DNA from 3 places in the Streptomyces sp. NPDC007875 genome. Region 3 is predicted to be linked to each of the others. Evidence: riboswitches for the same ligand, from Rfam matches in the RefSeq annotation. Region 3 holds a riboswitch; each other region holds the start of a gene.
The links. A riboswitch is a leader RNA that binds a small molecule or an ion and turns the genes downstream of it on or off. The one in region 3 is predicted to bind S-adenosylmethionine.

Region 1 (6,397 bases), on a different contig from region 3:
CCAGTTGGCGAACCCCGCGAACAGCGGGGTGGCGAACATCAGCAGCATGATCGTGCCATGCATGGTGAACGCCTGGTTGAACTGCTCGTTCGACATGATCTGCAAACCCGGCCGCGCCAGTTCGGCGCGCATCAGCAGCGCCATCACCCCGCCGATGCAGAAGAAGGCGAACGAGGTGATCAGGTAGAGCGTCCCGATCGTCTTGTGATCGGTGGTGGTCAGCCATCTGACGGCCGTGGCCCCTGGGCCGGGGCGGCGCGACGGCGGGGCGGCCGGCGCCGCCGCGACAACGGTGTTGTTCCTCATGACCGCTAGGTGTCCGGCGCCCCTCGAACCGTCACCCCGAGAGCTGTTGCCTATTTCTCGCTCCGGGGTGTGATGATCCGAGGCATGCCGGACACCTTCGGATCATGAGCACCGACGACGCCTTCGACGCCGCCTACCGTGAGCATTACTGGGCGGTCAGCCGTTTTGTGGCACGGCGGCTGGACGACCAGGCATGGGAGGTCGAGGAGGTGGTCGCCGAGGTCTTCGCGGTGGCCTGGCGGCGCCGGGCCGAACTGCCCGAGTCACCGCTGCCGTGGCTGTACGGGGTGGCCCGGCACTGTCTGGCCAACACCGTGCGTGGCAAGGGCCGTTACCGCAGGCTGCTGGTCAAGCTGGGCCATCACGAGGTGACGCGCGGTGGGCGCACCGTGGCGAGCCCGGACGCGGAGCGGCCGGGCTCCTGGGTGCTGGAGGCGCTGTCCCGGCTCGCCGAGGCCGACCAGGAGGTGCTGCGGCTGACGACATGGGAGGAGCTGACCGTCGAGGAGCTCAGCACCGTGCTGGGGTGCGGCCGGTCCGCCGCGGCGATGCGGCTGCACCGGGCACGGCAGCGGCTGCGGGAGCAGATAGAGACCCTGCGCCGGGACGACCGGGTCTCGCTGGGGTGCACGAGCGGCAAGAGCGACATGGCCGACTGGGCTGACAGGGCCGACAAGGCCCACAAGGGTGGACACGCATGACCGACGAACTGGATCTGCTCCGCGAGGCCGACCCCGTGTCCGCCGACACCGGCCCCTGGCGGGACCGGCCGCTGGACGCGCGCGCCGAGCTGCTGCTGCGGCGGCTGCCGTCCCGGGACCGGGGGCACCGTACCGTCCGGCGCGCGGTCTGGAGCCTGGAGGCCATGGCGGCCGCGACGATCCTCGCCCTCGCGCTGACCGTCTCGGGCACCGGCTCCTCCCCCGCCGTGGCCGCGCCCAGGCCACTGGTGGCACATGCCTCCCGTGCGGATGTGCCGCTCACCGAGATCCTCCGGCGGGCGCGGGCCGCGGCCGAGGGCTCCGCCGAGAAGAGCCGGCGGGGCAGCCATCTGCGGACCTGGTCGCTGAGCATGGAGTCGGGGAAGGACGCGGTGACTCTTCCGCAGGAGTCCCTGACCCGCTGGAACGCGGACGGCAGCGGTTCGCTCCTGGAAGTGGCCATCGATCCGCGCCACCCGGACCGCCCGGTGATCGCCGACGGTACGCCGCCACGTGCGGTCCACGACGGCAAGGTGCTGCGCGAGGAGAAGTATCCGGCCGGTATCAACGGCGCCAACGAAAGCTACTTCGAAGATCCTCCGGCCGGGGCCTCGGCGCTGCGCGCCTACCTCGCCGTCTGGTCCCCGGGCGCGGACGACGACCCGGCGGAGCTGATCTCGGCCGTCGAGTCGTTTCTCGCCGTGTGGACTCCCGGTCCACGCCAGAGGGCGGACATCGTCACCCTGCTGTCCGGGATCGAGGGGCTGCGCCCGGCGGGCAAGGTCACCGACCGGCTCGGCCGGGAGGGGCAGGCGTTCCGGTTCACCCCCGCATCCTCCGGGATGCGGTACCTGATCGTCCTCGATCCGGACGACGGCAGCGTCCTGGACGTCGAGGAGACCGTCACCCGGGACGATCCGGAGTACAAGCTGAAGGCGGGCGACGTGATGTCGTACAAGGCGTGGGTGTCCTGATCGGGCGGACGCGAGGGGGCCGAGCGGGCCACGGGTCGCCCCGGGCGGGCGTCAGTCGCCGTCCCGCTGGCAGTGGGGGCACCACAGGCTGGTCCGTCCCGCGATCCGGCCGCGGCGCAGCGGATGGCCGCAGCGGGGGCAGTGCGGGTCCGGGTCGTCGCGCTGTCCGGTGAGCCAGTCCGGGTCGTCCGGCACCCGCCCCGCCCGCACCGAGGCGCGCAGCACCTCGCGTATGGCGGTGTGGAGCCGTTCGTGTTCGTCGTCGGTCAGCGCATTGGCCGGCCGCTGCGGATGGATCCGGGCCCGCCAAAGGATCTCGTCGCCGAGCAGGTTGCCGAGCCCGGCGATCACGGCCTGGTCGGTCAGGGTGGCCTTGAGGCGTCCGCGCCGCCCCGCCAGCAGCCGGTCGAGATCGGCCCGGCTCAGGGAGAGCGCGTCCGGGCCCTGATCGCCGAGGATCCGGTCGACGTCGGCGTCGGTGGCGGCGAGCCAGATGCCCTGGAGTTTGCGCTGGTCCTCGTAGCCGAGGCGGTGGCCGTCGTCGAGGTCGAAGGCGACGCGCTCGAACCGGCCGGCCGGTTCGGAGTCCGCCGCGCAGACCAGCCGCCCGGTCATGCCGAAGTGCAGCACGACCGTGGGCCCGTCGGTGGGGGCGATCAGCCACTTGCCGTGGCGGCGCGGTGCGGCGAAGCGGCGGCCCTTGAGATCGCGCTTCAGCCGCTGCGCGGTCACCCCGTGCAGCACACCCGCATCGGCCACCTCCGCCCGCTCGACGCGGTGGCCCTGGGCGCAGGAGGCGAGCGTTCGCCGGAACCCCTCGACATCCGGTAGCTCGGGCATAGCGTCAGGCTACGCCCGGGGGCTCCGTCGCGCGTCAAGGAGAACCACTCCTTGGGCGGCTTTCATCAGATAAAGTCCAAATTATGCGATTCATACGCTTCGCCCCGGGGGCGAGCGGTCGCAGCCATAGGCTGTTCGCGGTCACACGGTGTCTGCCGTTCCTGGTCCTGGCGGCGGTGCTCAGCATCGAGCTCTCCCCCGCGCACACCCTCTACACCGGCCCCCTGCTCTCCCCGGCGCCGGCGCTGGCGGCGGTGACCATGGGGCCGTTCGGCACCGGCGGGGTGGCGCTGCTGGCCATGGCGGTCAGCGCGATCACCGCCACCCGCAACGCCGCCTGGGGCACCGAGATGGTGTACGCGAATCTGCTGGCCCTGCTGGTGGTGGCGCTCGCGAGCGTGGCGACCAGCGCGGTGCGGGTGCGCCGGGACCGGGAGCTGGCCCATATCCGCCGGATCGCCGAGGTGTCCCAGAACGTGGTGCTGCGGCCGCTGCCCGCCCGGATCGGTGCCGTGAACACCGCCAGCGTCTATATGGCGGCCGAGCGCGGAGCGCAGATCGGCGGGGACCTCTACGAGGCGATGTGCACCCGCTACGGAGTGCGGCTGATCGTCGGCGATGTGCGGGGAAAGGGGCTGGCCGCCGTGCGGTCCGCCGCGGCCGTGGTGGGCGCCTTCCGGGAGGCGGTGCACTACGAGCAGGACCTGGCCGAGGTGATGCACCGCTGTGCGGCCGCGCTGGCGCGCGAGTACGAACTGCTGGACCGCTCCCAGCTCCAGGACCCGCAGGAGCTGGAGGAGCAGTTCGTCACCGTCCTCCTCGCCCAGGTGTCGGACGAGTCGCTGGTCGAGCTGATCAACCGCGGCCATCCGCCGCCGCTGGTGATGCGCGAGCGCAAGGTGCGCTCCCTGGACCCGGCGCGCCCGCTGCCGCCGCTCGGCCTGGAGGAGTTCCTCAGCCCTCCCCCGATCCGCGTCGAGACCTTTCCGTTCCTGCCCGGTGACCGGCTGTTGCTGCACACCGACGGCGTGGTCGAGGCCCGCAACCACTACAACGAGTTCTTTCCGCTGCACCGGACCATGGAGACGCTGGACGGCGCCACCCCGGGCGAGTATCTGGACCGGCTGCGTCACGCCCTGGTCCGGCATGCCGAGGGACGACTGGCGGACGACGCGGCCATGGTCCTCATCGAGCGGGCCATCGGCGGCGCGCGGCGGCCGTTCCTCTGAGCGGCATCCACCGTGCCGTCGGCCCGCGTTGGCCACTTCGGCATGGGTTGACGCCCTCGCGGAGCGCGACGACACTGTCAGGGACGGTCACGATTGTCAGCGCCCACCGTGCGGAATCCCCGCTCGGGTGGGTCATCGGCCCCGGCTCGCTGACAGGCAACCCTTGTCCCGCGACGGGGTGCCCCCGGGTGACGACCAGGTTCCGTCGGCGTGGACGGGACAAGCGCGGTCTCGCTGCCTCGCGAGCCCCCGATGATGGGATCGGTGAGATGCCCAGGACCGACAGCGACGGGGGCGGCGCCCGTCGGCGTCCCCGGCCGTGGTCCCCGCTCCGCCGTCTCCACCTCCTGACCAGACGTCTGCACATCGACCTGCTGCGCATCTGCAGCGCCGCCAGTCCAGCCGTCTGAATCGACGCGGTCACCGAGCGCGGCCCAGCGTGCCGGGGTCGGGTGTGTCCCGGCACCGTCCCGGCGAACGCCCCGCGCGGGCTTCCCTTCCGTTGCGCCATCGGCGCCGCCCAGACCGGCGGGCCGGGGCTCCGTCCTTGCCTTGGAGAGCCATGTCCGAGACGTTTCCGGTCAGTTCAGGTCCTGCCGCTCTTCTCGACCCCGACCCCTGCTCACCCCGCCCCCGGATCGCCTCGCCGGCCGCGCCGCACCGGTTCCGCAGCCGCATCGGCGTCGACCTCGCCGGTGGCTTCTATCCGGTGCCGCATCGCTATCGGCTCTATCTCTCCGCGAGCTGTCCGCTCTCGCTGCGCGTCTCCATCACCCTCGAACTGCTCGGGCTGCGGGACACCGTCGCCACCGCCCTCGTCGGCCTCCCGGACGACACTCCCGAGGCGTTCGCCGCGCTGCGCGGGGCCTACGAGGCCACCTGGCACCGCTACGGCGGACCGGTGGACGCGCCCGCGCTGTGTGACGGCTGGACCGGACGTGTCGTCAGCAATCACACGCCCGACATCCTGCGCGACCTCGCCGGCCATCTGAGCGACCACGGCGGAACCGGACGTCCCCGGCTGCGCCCGGCGCCCCGCGCCGCGGACATCGACGCCCTCCGGGAACTCCTCGACGACGACATCACCCACGCCGCACGGCAGGCCGGGACGGCGCACGAGGCGCAGTGCCGGGAGGCGGCGCTGGAGCGGCTGCTGACCGCCCTCGGCCGGCTCGACCGCAGGCTGGCGGCCGCGCCGTACGCGCTGGGCGACGAGCTGACCGCCGCCGATGTGGACCTGTGGGTGGCCCTCGTCCAGCTCGACACCGAGCACCGGCTCCGCCTGGACGCCGACGCGGCCCAGCGGGTCTCCCGCCATGGGCAGCTACGCGCCTATGTGCGGCGGCTGCACGCCCATCCGGCCTTCCACACCACGATTCCGGAGGCCCTCCAGGACGACGTGTCCTGAGCTCGGGTCCAGGACCAGGCGCCCTGTCCGGCGGCTCGGCTCAGGACAGGGCGGCTGGGGCGTCGCCGAACTCGCCCATCGCCCCGGCCACGATGGCCTCCAGCCGGGCGTGGTGGGCGCCGCGCCAGTAGACCCGCTCGCAGACCGTGCAGCGGGCGAAGACCTCGTACGTGCGCCGGGTGCCGTGCTGGAGCAGCTCCCGGACCGACTCCTTGTCGGCGTCCTCCAGCGGGCCGTTGCACGCGGTGCAGCGGGTCCAGGGCGCCAGGCTCGGGGTGAACCGGCCGAGGACATCCCGCAGTTGCTCATCGGGGCGGTCGCTGTAGACATACGCCCCGGCCCACAGCTCACGGCGGCGCAGCAGTCCCCGGTCGCGGGAGAGCAGCACCCGGCGCTGGGCGGCGGAGCGTGCGGCCAGCTCGGGGTCGCCGATGTCCTCGCTCTCGTACGCGGCGTCCACGCCCAGCAACCGCAGCCGGCGCGCGAGCGTGCCCAGGTGCACATCGAGCAGAAAGCGCAGCGGCGCGCCCGGCACCCGCTGGGGGCGGACGACCGGATGGACCTCCACGGTCTCCCCCGCGCTCGGCACATGCGAGACGGCGGTCTCCTCGCCGTTCACCACCAGTCGGCCGACCTCGGTGAGCGGGACCCCGAGCGACTCGACGACATGGCCGAGGGTGGAGGCGCCGTCGGTGACCACGGCCGTCCAGGGGCGGCGCCGCTCCGGGACGGCGAAGAACCGCAGTTCAGGGGCGAGGCTGAGGTGGATCTCGGGTCCGTTCACACCGCCAGCATGCCAGCCGAGCCCGGCCTGGGGCGACGGCGTTTCGGGTCCGGCCCCGGGCCTGACGATCATGGAAGCGGCCGCCGGCGGGAACGCGTCGCATCATGGTCGCGGCCGCGCCCGCATGACCGTCGGCCGGTGTGTCAGTCCGCCGG
Region 2 (6,397 bases), on a different contig from region 3:
CGGTGCGATCCACCCGGACGATCGACTTCCGGTCCGGCCCGATCTGCGCCCGCAGACTGGTCAGCCGTTCGTCCACATCCGCCTGCCGCGACCGCTGCCGCAGGAAGTCCGCGTCCGCGCCGAGGCCGTGGACGCCCAGCCGGGTCTCCCGTCCCTCGAAGCGCACGGCCGTCGCCGCGCCCTCGCCGTTACCGTCACCGTCGCCGTCCCGGACGATCTCCGCGCCCAGCACGGCCGCGCAGCAGTCGGCGAAGGCATCGGCCCAGCGCTCGGTGAGGAACGCGGCGCGGTCGCCGCCGAGGATGCCGCGCAGCACACCCGCCGCGACGTCGTCCGGCAGCAGCCGGTAGTAGTCCGGCGGGGCCCAGGGGGTGTGCGAGAAGTGACCGATCCGCAGATCGGGGCGCCGCTCGCGGAGCATCGCGGGCACCAGCGCCAGGTGGTAGTCCTGCACCAGGACGACGGCCTCGTCCACCGCCTCCTCGGCGAGTGCGTCCGCGAAGGCCGCGTTATACGTCTCGTAGGCCGCCCACTGGTCGGCGAACTCCGCGTCGAAGACCGGCTCGACCGGGGTCTGGTAGAGCAGATGGTGGATGAACCACAGCACCGAATTGGCGATGCCGTTGTACGCGGCGGCGAAGACATCCGGTGCGATGTCGAGCATCCGCACCTGCTGGCCGCCGGTGTCACCGGGGTTCAGATGGCTCTCCCCGGCGCGCCGGGCCGCCTCGCGATCACCCTCCCCGAGCGCCGCGCACACCCACACCGCGTTCGCGTCGGTTCCGATGGCGCTGAGGCCGGAGACCAGCCCGCCACCGCCGCGCCGGGCGGTGAGCGAGCCGTCCTCGCCCAGGGTGTACGAGACCGGGCCGCGGTTGGACGCGACCAGGATCGGAGCGGTGCGCGGAACTGCCATATCGCGAGCCTAGCCAGCCACGACCCCGCGCAAACGTACGTACGGTTTCTTGCCCCGTAGGCGGTATGGGGCGGCCTGTTTCCGCCCGTAGGGGCTATCGCGTGATGCCCCCACCGGGGCGGTCACGCCGCGCCGCGTGTACGCATCACGCCGCGCGCCGCTCCGCGTACTCCGGTATCTCGATCATCGGCGGCCGCTCCTCGGTGTCCACGTCCGTGGTGCGCGGCTCGAAGCCGTTGTCGCCCCGGTCGAACTGGGTCAGCCGCGGCCGCACCAAATGGCCCCGGGCCAGCCGCAGCTGTGCGGTGCGGTAGATCGCGGCGGCCATCCGGCCGAGCGCCAGCCCGTCCTGGTGGCGGTGTTTGCGCACCCCGATGTCCACCTGGCCGAGTGCGTCGAGACCCACCGTGTGCAGCGCGTCGACCAGCAGCCCCAGCTCGACCCCGTAGCCGACCGGGAAGGGCAGCCGCTCCAGCAGCGTGCGGCGTGCCGCGTACTCACCGCCCAGCGGCTGGACGAATCCGGCCAGCTGGGGCCAGTGCAGATTCAGCAGCGGGCGGGCGACCAGCTCGGTGACCCGGCCGCCCTGGCCCGCCACCTCGCCGAGCGGGCGGTCGTACATGCCCTTCACCAGCTGCAGCGTGGGGTCGGTCAGCAGCGGACCGACGATCCCCGAGACAAAGCGCGGATCGAATTCCCGCAGGTCGGCGTCGATGAAGCAGATGATGTCGCCGCTCGTGGCCAGCAGGGACCGCCACAGCACCTCGCCCTTGCCGGGCAGCGCGGGCAGCCGGGGCAGCAGCGAGTCGCGGGGGACGACGGTGGCGCCCGCCGCCGCGGCGACCTCGGCGGTGCGGTCCGTCGAGCCGGAGTCCAGCACCACCAGCTCGTCCACCAGCGGCGCCGCCTCGCTCATCAGCTCCCGGCGGATCGTCGCGGCGATCTCGCCGACCGTGGCCTCCTCGTTCAGGGCGGGCAGGACCACGCTCAGGGTCGTCGCCGAGCCCCGCTTCGCGTCCAGCAGGCGGTCCAGCGGCCGGTCGTCGGCCGACCAGGAGCGGTGCTTCAGCCAGCGCTCCACCTCATCCAGCACCTGTGTCTCTCCCTGCCGTGGTCGCTGTGATCCATCTCGCGCTTCGGACGGCTAGCTCAACCATCCGGGCCTTCGGTTACAGTCTTGAACAACGCACATGGCCGTCGTATGTCGGGGTCGACCTCGGTGTTTACCGAGGAAGCCCGTGATGATGCCGTGCTCACAAACGCCCGGGTCCGCCCGGTGCCATACCGCTCATCCAGAGGGGCAGAGGGAACGGCCCGTTGAAGCCCCGGCAACCCTCCAGCTGATCTCGCATTCCGCAGCGAGGCTCCCAGCTCGGGAAGGTGCCAATTCCGTCTCGTGGCGAAATGCGTCGCGAGGAAGATGAGGAGAAAGGGCCTCGCCATCCATGGCTGTGCAGTCAGTAGAAAGCTCAACCACTTCCTCCGCCTCCGACCCCTCCGGTGCCTTCGGTCCCGCCATCGCATTGTCCTGCCGGGAGTGCGGTGAGCGGTTCGATCTGGGCCCGATCTTCGCGTGTGAGGTCTGTTTCGGGCCGCTCGAGGTCGCGTACGAGCTGCCGGCCGGCGACCCGGAGGAGCTGCGCCGGCGGATCGAGGCCGGTCCGAACAGCATCTGGCGCTATGCCCCGCTGCTGCCCGTCCCCGCGGACGTGGCGGACCTGCCCAGCCTGCACCCCGGTTTCACCCAGCTGGTGAAGGCCGACAACCTCGCCCGTGAGCTCGGCGTCACCGGTGAGCTGCACATCAAGGACGACTCCGGCAACCCCACCCACTCCTTCAAGGACCGGGTCGTCGCCATCGCCGTCCAGGCCGCCCGCACCTTCGGCTTCACCACCCTCTCCTGCTCCTCCACCGGCAACCTCGCCGGCGCGGTCGGCGCCGCGGCCGCCCGTGCGGGCTTCCGCTCCTGCGTCTTCATCCCGCACGACCTGGAGGCGGGCAAGGTCGTCATGGCCGCGGTCTACGGCGGTGAGCTGGTCGGCATCGAGGGCACCTACGACGACGTCAACCGCTTCTGCAGCGAGCTGATCGGCGACCCGGTGGGCGAGGGCTGGGGCTTCGTCAACGTCAATCTGCGGCCGTACTACGGCGAGGGCTCCAAGACCCTGGCGTACGAGATCTGCGAGCAGCTGGGCTGGCGGCTGCCGGACCAGATCGTCATCCCGATCGCCTCCGGCTCCCAGCTCACCAAGATCGACAAGGGGCTGAAGGAGCTGATCGCGATCGGTCTGGTCGAGGACAAGCCCTACAAGATCTTCGGCGCCCAGGCCGAGGGCTGCTCCCCGGTCTCCGCCGCCTTCAAGGCCGGCCATGACGTCGTCCGGCCGCAGAAGCCGCAGACCATCGCCAAGTCGCTGGCCATCGGCAACCCCGCGGACGGCCCGTACGTCCTGGACATCGCCCGCCGTACGGGCGGCGCGGTGGAGGACGTGAACGACGAGCAGATCGTCGACGCGATCAAGCTGCTCGCCCGCACCGAGGGGATCTTCGCGGAGACCGCGGGCGGGGTGACCGTCGGCGTGACCAAGAAGCTGATCGAGGACGGTCTGCTCGACCCGTCCCTGACGACCGTCGTGCTCAACACCGGCGACGGCCTCAAGACCCTCGACGCGGTGGCCCCCACCACCGGTCCCTCTGCCATCATCCGCCCCACCCTTGACTCGTTCCGAGAGGCTGGTCTCGCATGAGCGTCAACGTCCGAATCCCGACCATCCTGCGCACGTACACCGCCGGTCAGGCCGAGGTCCCCGCCGAGGGCGCGACCCTCGCCGAGGTTCTGGCGGACCTGGAGAAGAACCACCAGGGCATCGCGGCCCGCGTCCTGGACGACACCGGCAAGCTCCGCCGCTTCGTCAACGTCTACGTCAACGACGACGACGTCCGCTTCGCCGACGGCCTGGCCACGGCGACCCCGGACGGTGCCGGGATCTCGATCATCCCGGCGGTCGCGGGCGGCTGCTGACCCCGCGTCCACCCTCCTCACCTTTGGCATCGCCCCGTCCGGGGACAACCGGACGGGGCGATTCCGTGTGTGGAATCGCGATACAGTTGCCCGGATTCCCCGATGGCCCCCGGGCCGGAACCACATATGAGAACTCGTCAAGTTGTGCGTAAAGTGTGAGCACGAATTGTCGGGTTGGTTCCCTATGCCCCGCCCGGATTGCCCGAACTTCACATAAATTCTCACTTTTAACCGTTCGACCGCGCCCAGAATTCTCGTCCGATTGACCTGTTGCAGAGGGCGTTGGGACGGATACATTCAGCGGCGGTCGACGCGTTCCGGCGCACACCCCCCACATCCGGGGGGTGAGGTCTGACCCGGGTCCGCGGAGTGCGGTCCTGCGCAAGGGCCAGCAATAGGGGAGTTAGGAATGGCTCAGGGCACCGTCAAGTGGTTCAACGCGGAGAAGGGGTACGGCTTCATCGCGGTCGACGGTGGTGCGGACGTGTTCGTCCACTACAGCGCGATCCAGATGGACGGGTACCGCACCCTCGAGGAAGGCCAGCGGGTCGAGTTCGAGATCTCGCAGGGTCAGAAGGGCCCGCAGGCCGACATGGTCCGCGTGGCCGTAGGCTGACGCGCCGACGCGACGCAGCTGAACAGTACAGTCCGAAGGGTCCGTGTCCCGAACAGGGTACGGACCCTTCGGCGTGTCCGCGCTGATCGTTACGAGTCGGCGCAGGGGCGGATGCCCACCCGTCACCCGGCCGCCGCCCCCCAAGGATGCCCTTCGGGCGCTTGCACTCTATAGGTCCGAGTGCTAATCATTGGCGTTAGCACTCTGACGTTGAGAGTGACAGAAGGACCGGGTCGGTGAGGCCCGCCAGGCCATGCGGGGCAAGGAACCGTACGGCAGGCAGGCCGTCCGTCGCGGGCGCCAGCGCGGTCCGGAGCAATCCACCCCGTCTTGGGAGGACCACTTCACATGGCCAAGATCATCGCGTTCGACGAGGAGGCGCGGCGCGGCCTCGAGCGCGGGATGAACCAGCTCGCCGACGCCGTCAAGGTCACCCTCGGCCCCAAGGGCCGTAACGTCGTCCTCGAGAAGAAGTGGGGCGCCCCCACGATCACCAACGATGGTGTTTCCATCGCCAAGGAGATCGAGCTCGAGGACGCGTACGAGAAGATCGGCGCCGAGCTGGTCAAGGAGGTCGCGAAGAAGACGGACGACGTCGCCGGTGACGGCACGACGACCGCGACCGTCCTCGCCCAGGCGCTGGTCAAGGAGGGCCTGCGCAACGTCGCCGCGGGTGCCAACCCGATGGCGCTCAAGCGGGGTATCGAGAAGGCCGTCGAGGCCGTCTCCGCCCAGCTTCTCGAGCAGGCCAAGGACGTGGAGACCAAGGAGCAGATCGCCTCCACCGCCTCCATCTCCGCCGCCGACACCCAGATCGGTGAGCTCATCGCCGAGGCGATGGACAAGGTCGGCAAGGAAGGTGTCATCACCGTCGAGGAGTCGCAGACCTTCGGGCTCGAGCTCGAGCTCACCGAGGGCATGCGCTTCGACAAGGGCTACATCTCCCCGTACTTCGCGACGGACATGGAGCGTATGGAGGCGTCGCTCGACGACCCGTACATCCTGATCGTCAACTCCAAGATCAGCAGCGTGAAGGACCTCCTCCCGCTGCTCGAGAAGGTCATGCAGTCGGGCAAGCCGCTGCTGATCATCGCCGAGGACGTCGAGGGCGAGGCCCTGGCCACCCTGGTCGTCAACAAGATCCGTGGCACCTTCAAGTCCGTCGCCGTCAAGGCCCCGGGCTTCGGTGACCGCCGTAAGGCCATGCTCGGTGACATCGCCATCCTCACCGGTGGCACCGTCATCTCCGAGGAGGTCGGCCTCAAGCTGGAGAACGCCGGGCTGGACCTGCTCGGCCGCGCCCGCAAGGTCACCGTCACCAAGGACGAGACCACCATCGTGGACGGCGCCGGCGACACCGACCAGGTGCAGGGCCGCGTCAACCAGATCCGCGCCGAGATCGAGTCCTCGGACTCGGACTACGACCGCGAGAAGCTCCAGGAGCGCCTGGCGAAGCTGGCCGGCGGCGTGGCCGTCATCAAGGCCGGTGCCGCCACCGAGGTCGAGCTCAAGGAGCGCAAGCACCGCATCGAGGACGCGGTGCGCAACGCCAAGGCGGCCGTCGAGGAGGGCATCGTCGCCGGTGGTGGCGTGGCCCTGCTGCAGACCGTCTCGGTCTTCGAGAAGCTGGAGCTCGAGGGCGACGAGGCCACCGGTGCCCAGGCCGTGCGCCTGGCCCTGGAGGCCCCGCTGAAGCAGATCGCGGTCAACGCCGGTCTCGAGGGCGGCGTCGTGGTCGAGAAGGTGCGCAACCTGACCCCGGGTCACGGCCTCAACGCCGCGACCGGTGAGTACGTCGACCTGATCGCCGAGGGCATCATCGACCCGGCCAAGGTCACGCGCT
Region 3 (6,397 bases):
CAAGTACATCTACGTCTTCCCGATCGGGCACATCAGCGCGCTCAACTTCGCGCTCGGTGTGACGCTCGGCATCGCGCTCTTCAGCATCGGCGCGGGCGCGGTCCACTGGGCCCGCACCCTGATGTCCGATGAGGAGATCGCCGACGAGCGGCACCCCATCGAGGCCAGCCCCGAGGTGAAGTCGAAGGTCCTCGACGACTTCCGGGCCGGTGCCAAGGAGTCCGGCTTCGGGCGGCGCAAGCTGGCCCGCAACACCCTCTTCGGCGCGCTCGCGCTGGTGCCGCTCTCCGGCGTCGTGCTGCTGCGGGACCTCGGTCCGCTGCCGGGCACCAAGCTGCGGCACACCAAGTGGGCCAAGGGCAAGCGGCTGATGAACTACAACACCATGCAGCCGCTGCGTCCCGAGGACATCTCCGTCGGTTCGCTCACCTTCGCCATGCCCGAGGGCATGAGCGAGGAGCAGCACGACTTCCAGACGGAGATCGCCAAGGCGGCCCTGATGCTGGTCCGGCTGCAGCCGGAGAACATCAAGGACAAGCGCGAGCTGGACTGGTCGCACGAGGGCATCGTCGCGTTCTCCAAGATCTGCACCCACGTCGGCTGCCCGATCAACCTCTATGAGCAGCAGACGCACCACGTCCTGTGCCCCTGCCACCAGTCGACCTTCGACCTCTCCGACGGTGGCCGAGTGATCTTCGGTCCGGCCGGTCACGCGCTGCCGCAGCTGCGGATCAGGGCCAACGACCAGGGGTACCTCGAAGCCATGGGCGACTTCCCGGAGCCCGTCGGTCCTGCTTACTGGGAGCGCGGATGAGTACTACAAGCGACAGCGGTGCGCAGCGCCGCGGCAAAGCGCCCGCGGGCGAGCGCGTCGCCGACTGGGCCGATGGCCGGCTGGGCGTCTACAGCCTGGCCAAGGCCAATATGCGCAAGATCTTCCCGGACCACTGGTCCTTCATGCTGGGCGAGGTCTGCCTCTACAGCTTCATCATCATCATCCTCACGGGTGTGTATCTGACGCTGTTCTTCCACCCCAGCATGGAAGAGGTCACGTACCACGGGCCGTACGTCCCGATGCAGGGCGTCAAGATGTCCGAGGCGTTCGCCTCGACGCTCGACATCAGCTTCGAGGTGCGGGGCGGTCTGCTGATCCGGCAGATCCACCACTGGGCCGCGCTGGTCTTCCTGTGCGGCATGTTCACGCACATGATGCGCGTGTTCTTCACCGGTGCGTTCCGCAAGCCGCGTGAGATCAACTGGCTGTTCGGCTTCCTGCTGTTCTTCCTCGGCATGCTGACCGGCTTCACCGGCTACTCGCTCCCCGACGACCTGCTCTCCGGCACCGGTCTGCGGTTCATCGAGGGCGTGTTCCTGTCGATCCCGGTGGTCGGCACCTACATCTCGATGTTCGTCTTCGGCGGCGAGTTCCCCGGGATGGACCTCATCCCGAGGCTCTATCCGGTCCACGTCCTGCTGCTGCCGGGCATCATGCTCGGCCTGCTGGTGGCGCACCTGATCCTGGTCTTCTACCACAAGCACACGCAGTACCCCGGGGCCGGAAAGACCGAGAAGAACGTCGTGGGCATGCCCCTGCTGCCGGTCTACATGGCCAAGGCGGGCGGCTTCTTCTTCCTGGTCTTCGGTGTGATCGCGGTCCTCTCCGCGGTCGCGACCATCAACCCGGTGTGGACCATCGGTCCCTACCGGCCCGACCAGGTGTCCACCGGCGCCCAGCCCGACTGGTACATGGGCTTCGCCGAGGGTCTGGTCCGCGTGATGCCCGGCTGGGAGATCACCGCCTGGGGCCACACGCTCGTCCTGGGCGTGTTCATCCCGATCGTGCTCTTCCCGCTGGTCCTCTTCGCGATCGGGCTCTACCCGTTCATCGAGTCCTGGATCACCGGCGACAAGCGTGAGCACCACATCCTGGACCGCCCGCGCAACGCCCCGACCCGTACGGCCTTCGGTGTCGCCTGGCTGACCGCGTACTTCGTGATGCTGATCGGTGGCGGTAACGACCTGTGGGCCACCCACTTCCACCTGTCGATCAACTCGATCACGTGGTTCGTGCGGATCGGCTTCTTCGTCGGCCCGGTCCTGGCGTTCATCGCCACCAAGCGGATCTGCCTCGGCCTCCAGCGGCGCGACCGCGACAAGGTGCTGCACGGCCGTGAGACCGGCATCATCAAGCGGCTGCCGCACGGTGAGTTCGTCGAGGTCCACGAGCCGCTCGCGCAGGAGCAGCTGCACATGCTGACCCAGCACGAGCAGCCCGAGCCCTACGAGATCGGCCCCGAGACCGACGAGAACGGGGTCAAGCGGAAGGTGACGCCCGCGCAGCGGATCCGTTCGAAGCTCTCCAAGGGCTACTACGGCGAGGACAACGTCATTCCGAAGCCGACCCGCGAGGAGTACCACGAGATCACCAGCGGCCACGGCCACCACTGATCTCCGCCGTACCGCTCTCGCACGTCAGCTGACGCCACAGACCAGGGCCCCGGCCCGGACCACACGGTCCGGCCGGGGCCCTGGTCGTGCTGCCGATAGGCTGGCGGCGGGCCGCTGACGTGCGCGGCCCCTTCCCTGCCCACCCCCACGGATCCAGGAGCGGACCATGGACGTTGTGACCCCCGCCGGAGGCGACAGCACCGCGACGGCCCGCACCTGGCCGGACGTACTGACCTCGCTGATCGCCGGCCGGGACCTCGATGCCGACGACACCGCCTGGGCCATGGACCGGATCATGCGGGGCGAGGCCACCGACGCCCAGATCGCCGGTTTCGCGATCGCGCTGCGCTCCAAGGGCGAGACGGTCTCCGAAGTGGCCGGTCTGGTGCGGGCCATGTACGAGCACGCCAAGGTGATCGAGGTGCCCGGGGAGACGGTGGACATCGTCGGCACCGGCGGCGACCGCGCCAAGACCGTCAATATCTCCACCATGTCCGCGCTGGTCGTCGCCGGTACCGGCGCGCGGGTCGTCAAGCACGGCAACCGCGCCTCGTCCTCCGCCAGCGGCGCCTCCGACGTGCTGGAGAAGCTCGGCGTCAACCTGGACATCACCCCGGAGCGGGTGGTGGAGGTCGCGGAGGAGGCGGGGATCACCTTCTGCTTCGCGGTGAAGTTCCACCCGTCGCTGCGGCATGTCGCCTCGGCCCGCCGCGAGCTGGGCGTCGCCACTCCGTTCAACCTGCTCGGCCCGCTGACCAACCCGGCGCGGGTGAAGTGCCAGGCGACCGGCGTCGCCGACGCCCGGATGGCGCCCATCATCGCCGGGGTGCTGGCCGAGCGGGGCTCCTCCGCGCTGGTCGTCCGCGGCGACGACGGGCTGGACGAGCTCACCGTGACCACGACCTCCCAGGTGTGGGAGGTCCGGGGCGGCGCCGTGCGCCAGGAGACCCTCGACCCCCGCGACGTGGGCATCGAGCGGGCCCCCGTGGAGGCCCTGCGCGGCGCGGACGCCTCGTACAACGCCGATGTGGCGCGGCGGCTGCTGGCGGGCGAGCAGGGCCCGGTCCGGGACGCGGTACTGCTGAACTCGGCGGCGGCGCTGGTGGCGCTCGAGCCGGAGCCGGGGGACAAGCCCCTGGCGGAGCGGATCGCGGCGGGTGTCGCGCGGGCCGCCGAGTCGATCGACTCGGGCGCGGCGCGCGACGTCCTGGAGCGGTGGGTACGGGCCACTCACGCATAGGCGTTGCCCTTACGGCGCCCATGTTCTGTCCGTGCCCTGTCCGGGATGCGGACAGGGCATGGGCGCCGCCGTCCGGCATGGCATACTCCTGACCAGGTCACGAGTGACAGCGACTACGGCCCCGGCCCGCTGTCCGGCAACCCTCCGTCCGTGGCGGGGTGCCCCGGGTGATGACCAGGCCGCCTGGCAGCGAGGCCGGCGGCAAGCGCGGACCCCTCGCACTAGGGGTCCTGGTGGTCGAGGGAGTTCTTCCGTGATGCAGCGAATGCGCTAGGGCCGAGCGGCCCGTTTCCCCTCTTGTGCTCCGCGCGGTATGGCCGTGCGTCGAGCGACTTTCCGCGCCCTGACGGTCGGCTCACCGCCGTCTTTGTGCGCGTCACGCATTCTCACGCCTTTGATCCTCCCGGGAGACTTCGCCATGTCCGCGCGCCCTTCTGCCGCCGCCTCCGTCTCTGCCGATTCCGCCGCCTCCGCCGATTCCTCCGTCGCCGCCCGTGGGCCGCTGCCCGTGCTGGGCAGCGATGTCCTGGTGCCCCTGGTCACCGGGGGCGAGGTGACCTACGCGGCGCTCGACTACGCCGCCAGCGCCCCCGCGCTGCGGCGGGTCTGGGACGACATCGCCGCGTACGCCCCGTACTACGGCAGCGTGCACCGCGGGGCGGGCTACCTCTCGCAGCTGTCCACCGACCTCTTCGAGAACAGCCGTAAGGACGTCGCCGCCTTCCTCGGCTGCCGCGAGGACGACCAGGTCGTCTTCACCCGCTCCACCACCGATTCGCTCAACCTCCTGGCCGCCGTGGCGCCGCGGGGCACCGAGGTCTTCGTCTTCGAGACCGAGCACCACGCCTCGCTGCTGCCCTGGGAGCAGCGGAAGGACGTCACCGTCCGCTACCTCAGCGCCCCGCGCTCCCCGCGGCAGGCAGTGGAGACGCTGGAGAAGGCGCTCGCCGGGCGCGCCGAGGGCCCGGCGCTGGTCTGTGTGACCGGCGCGTCCAATGTGACCGGTGAGCTGTGGCCGGTGCGGGAGCTGGCCGCGGCCGCGCACGCACACGGCGCCCGTATCGTCCTGGACGCCGCGCAGCTGGCCCCGCACCACCCGGTGGACATCGCGGAGGCCGACGTCGACTGGGTGGCCTTCTCCGGGCACAAGCTGTACGCGCCCTTCGGCGCCGGTGTGCTGGCCGGTCGGGCGGACTGGCTGCGGGAGGCCCGGCCGTATCTGGCGGGTGGTGGCGCCAGCCGTAAGGTGACGCGCAGGGACGACGGCGGTCTCGACGTCGAGTGGCACACCACCGCCGCCCGGCACGAGGCGGGCTCGCCGAACGTCATCGGCGTCTACGCGATCGCGTCGGCGTGCAGGGCGCTGTCCGAGGCCGGTTTCGAGGGCCTGGTCGCCCGTGAGCGGGAGCTGATCGAGAAGGTGCGGACGGGGCTGGCCGAGGTGCCCGAGGTGCGGGTGCTCTCGCTGTTCGGCGACGACGCCCCCCGGGTCGCAGTGCTGTCGTTCGTGGTGGAGGGCTGGAACAGCTCCCACTTCGCGGCGGCGCTCTCCGCGGAGTACGGCATCGGCGTACGCGACGGGCTCTTCTGCGCGCATCCGCTGGTCCGCACCCTGCTGGACAGCGAGCCCGACGAGCCGGGCGAATGCGGTGCGCCGGAGGCCGCGCCGGGGGAGCGCTCGCTGAACGCGATCCGGGTCAGCTTCGGGGCGGGCACCCCGGACGAGCATGTCGAGCGGTTCGTCGGCGCCGTGAAGGAGCTGGTGCGTGAGGGGGCCCGGTGGAGCTACCGCACCGAGGACGGCCGCTGCGTCCCGGACCGCGGCTGAGCCCCTGTGCCCCGGGGACGCCGGGGGCTGAGGGAGCGAGCCGCTGGGCTCCGGGGGTCGGAGGGCTGAGGGAGCCCTGGGCCCCGGGGGGTGCCGGGGCCGCGGGGCCGGGGGTGTGGCGCTAGCCGTCCAGACCGATCGCGAACGCCGCCTCGAGGTCGTGCTGCGAGTACGTCCGGAAGGCGATGTGCGTCTCGGTCGAGGCCACCCCCGGCAGCTTGCTGATCTGCCCCGTGATGATGTCCGCGAGGTCGTCGTGCCGGGCCACCCGCACCATCGCGATCAGATCGTGCGCGCCGGTGACCGAGTAGACCTCGCTCACGTTCTCCAGCGCGGCGATCTTCTCGGCGGTCTCCGGAATCCGGTCCACGCTGGTCTTGATGAGCACGATCGAAGTGATCACGGCTGGCTTTCTCCCTCACTGGCCCTGGCTGCGCCGCCCACTCTAGTCGTCCTCCCGAACCGCCCCCACGCGTAGAGAAAGCCGAGCGTGAAGCCCACGAGATGGGCGAGATAGGCGACACCGGGGCGGTCGTCGGCCTGCCGGGCGGCCAGCCACTGGAGGGCCACCCAGAAGATCAGCACCGCCCAGGCCGGAAAGCGCAGCGGCAGAAAGAACAGAAACGGAAAGAGACTGGTCACCCTGGCCCGGGGAAACAGCCACAAGAAGGCGCCGAGCACCCCGGAAATGGACCCGGAGGCGCCCACCAGGGTCTGGGCGGAGTCGGCGTGCGCGGCGGCGTAGCCGAGCAGCGCCAGATAGCCGGTGACGAGGTAGAAGACGGCGAACTGGACTCGTCCCATCCGCTCCTCGGTCATCGCCCCGAAGACGTAGAGAAACAGCATGTTGCCGAGCAGATGCAGCCAGTTTCCGTGCACGA

Region 1: another riboswitch for S-adenosylmethionine. It lies ahead of ACFYOY_RS32350 (glutathione S-transferase C-terminal domain-containing protein); the one in region 3 lies ahead of ACFYOY_RS11040 (aminotransferase class V-fold PLP-dependent enzyme).
Region 2: another riboswitch for S-adenosylmethionine. It lies ahead of thrC (threonine synthase); the one in region 3 lies ahead of ACFYOY_RS11040 (aminotransferase class V-fold PLP-dependent enzyme).

The regions. Positions count from the first base shown of each region.
Region 1 covers NZ_JBIADZ010000019.1:70,289-76,685, reverse strand. The annotation lists gene ctaD (cytochrome c oxidase subunit I) at 1-306, opposite strand, end outside; gene ACFYOY_RS32370 (sigma-70 family RNA polymerase sigma factor) at 411-1,007, shown strand; gene ACFYOY_RS32365 (CU044_5270 family protein) at 1,004-1,981, shown strand; gene ACFYOY_RS32360 (Fpg/Nei family DNA glycosylase) at 2,033-2,821, opposite strand; gene ACFYOY_RS32355 (PP2C family protein-serine/threonine phosphatase) at 2,905-4,050, shown strand; SAM riboswitch class IV at 4,136-4,282, shown strand; gene ACFYOY_RS32350 (glutathione S-transferase C-terminal domain-containing protein) at 4,613-5,458, shown strand; gene ACFYOY_RS32345 (Mut7-C RNAse domain-containing protein) at 5,499-6,242, opposite strand; gene ACFYOY_RS32340 (ribonuclease BN) at 6,386-6,397, opposite strand, start outside.
Region 2 covers NZ_JBIADZ010000006.1:362,689-369,085, forward strand. The annotation lists gene ACFYOY_RS16130 (trehalose-6-phosphate synthase) at 1-916, opposite strand, end outside; gene ACFYOY_RS16135 (glucosyl-3-phosphoglycerate synthase) at 1,062-2,009, opposite strand; SAM riboswitch class I at 2,202-2,343, shown strand; gene thrC (threonine synthase) at 2,362-3,663, shown strand; gene ACFYOY_RS16145 (MoaD/ThiS family protein) at 3,660-3,938, shown strand; gene ACFYOY_RS16150 (cold-shock protein) at 4,348-4,554, shown strand; gene groL (chaperonin GroEL) at 4,903-6,397, shown strand, end outside.
Region 3 covers NZ_JBIADZ010000004.1:373,817-380,213, reverse strand. The annotation lists gene ACFYOY_RS11055 (Rieske 2Fe-2S domain-containing protein) at 1-814, shown strand, start outside; gene ACFYOY_RS11050 (ubiquinol-cytochrome c reductase cytochrome b subunit) at 811-2,448, shown strand; gene trpD (anthranilate phosphoribosyltransferase) at 2,615-3,688, shown strand; SAM riboswitch class IV at 3,784-3,902, shown strand; gene ACFYOY_RS11040 (aminotransferase class V-fold PLP-dependent enzyme) at 4,107-5,516, shown strand; gene ACFYOY_RS11035 (Lrp/AsnC family transcriptional regulator) at 5,638-5,919, opposite strand; gene ACFYOY_RS11030 (rhomboid family intramembrane serine protease) at 5,916-6,397, opposite strand, start outside.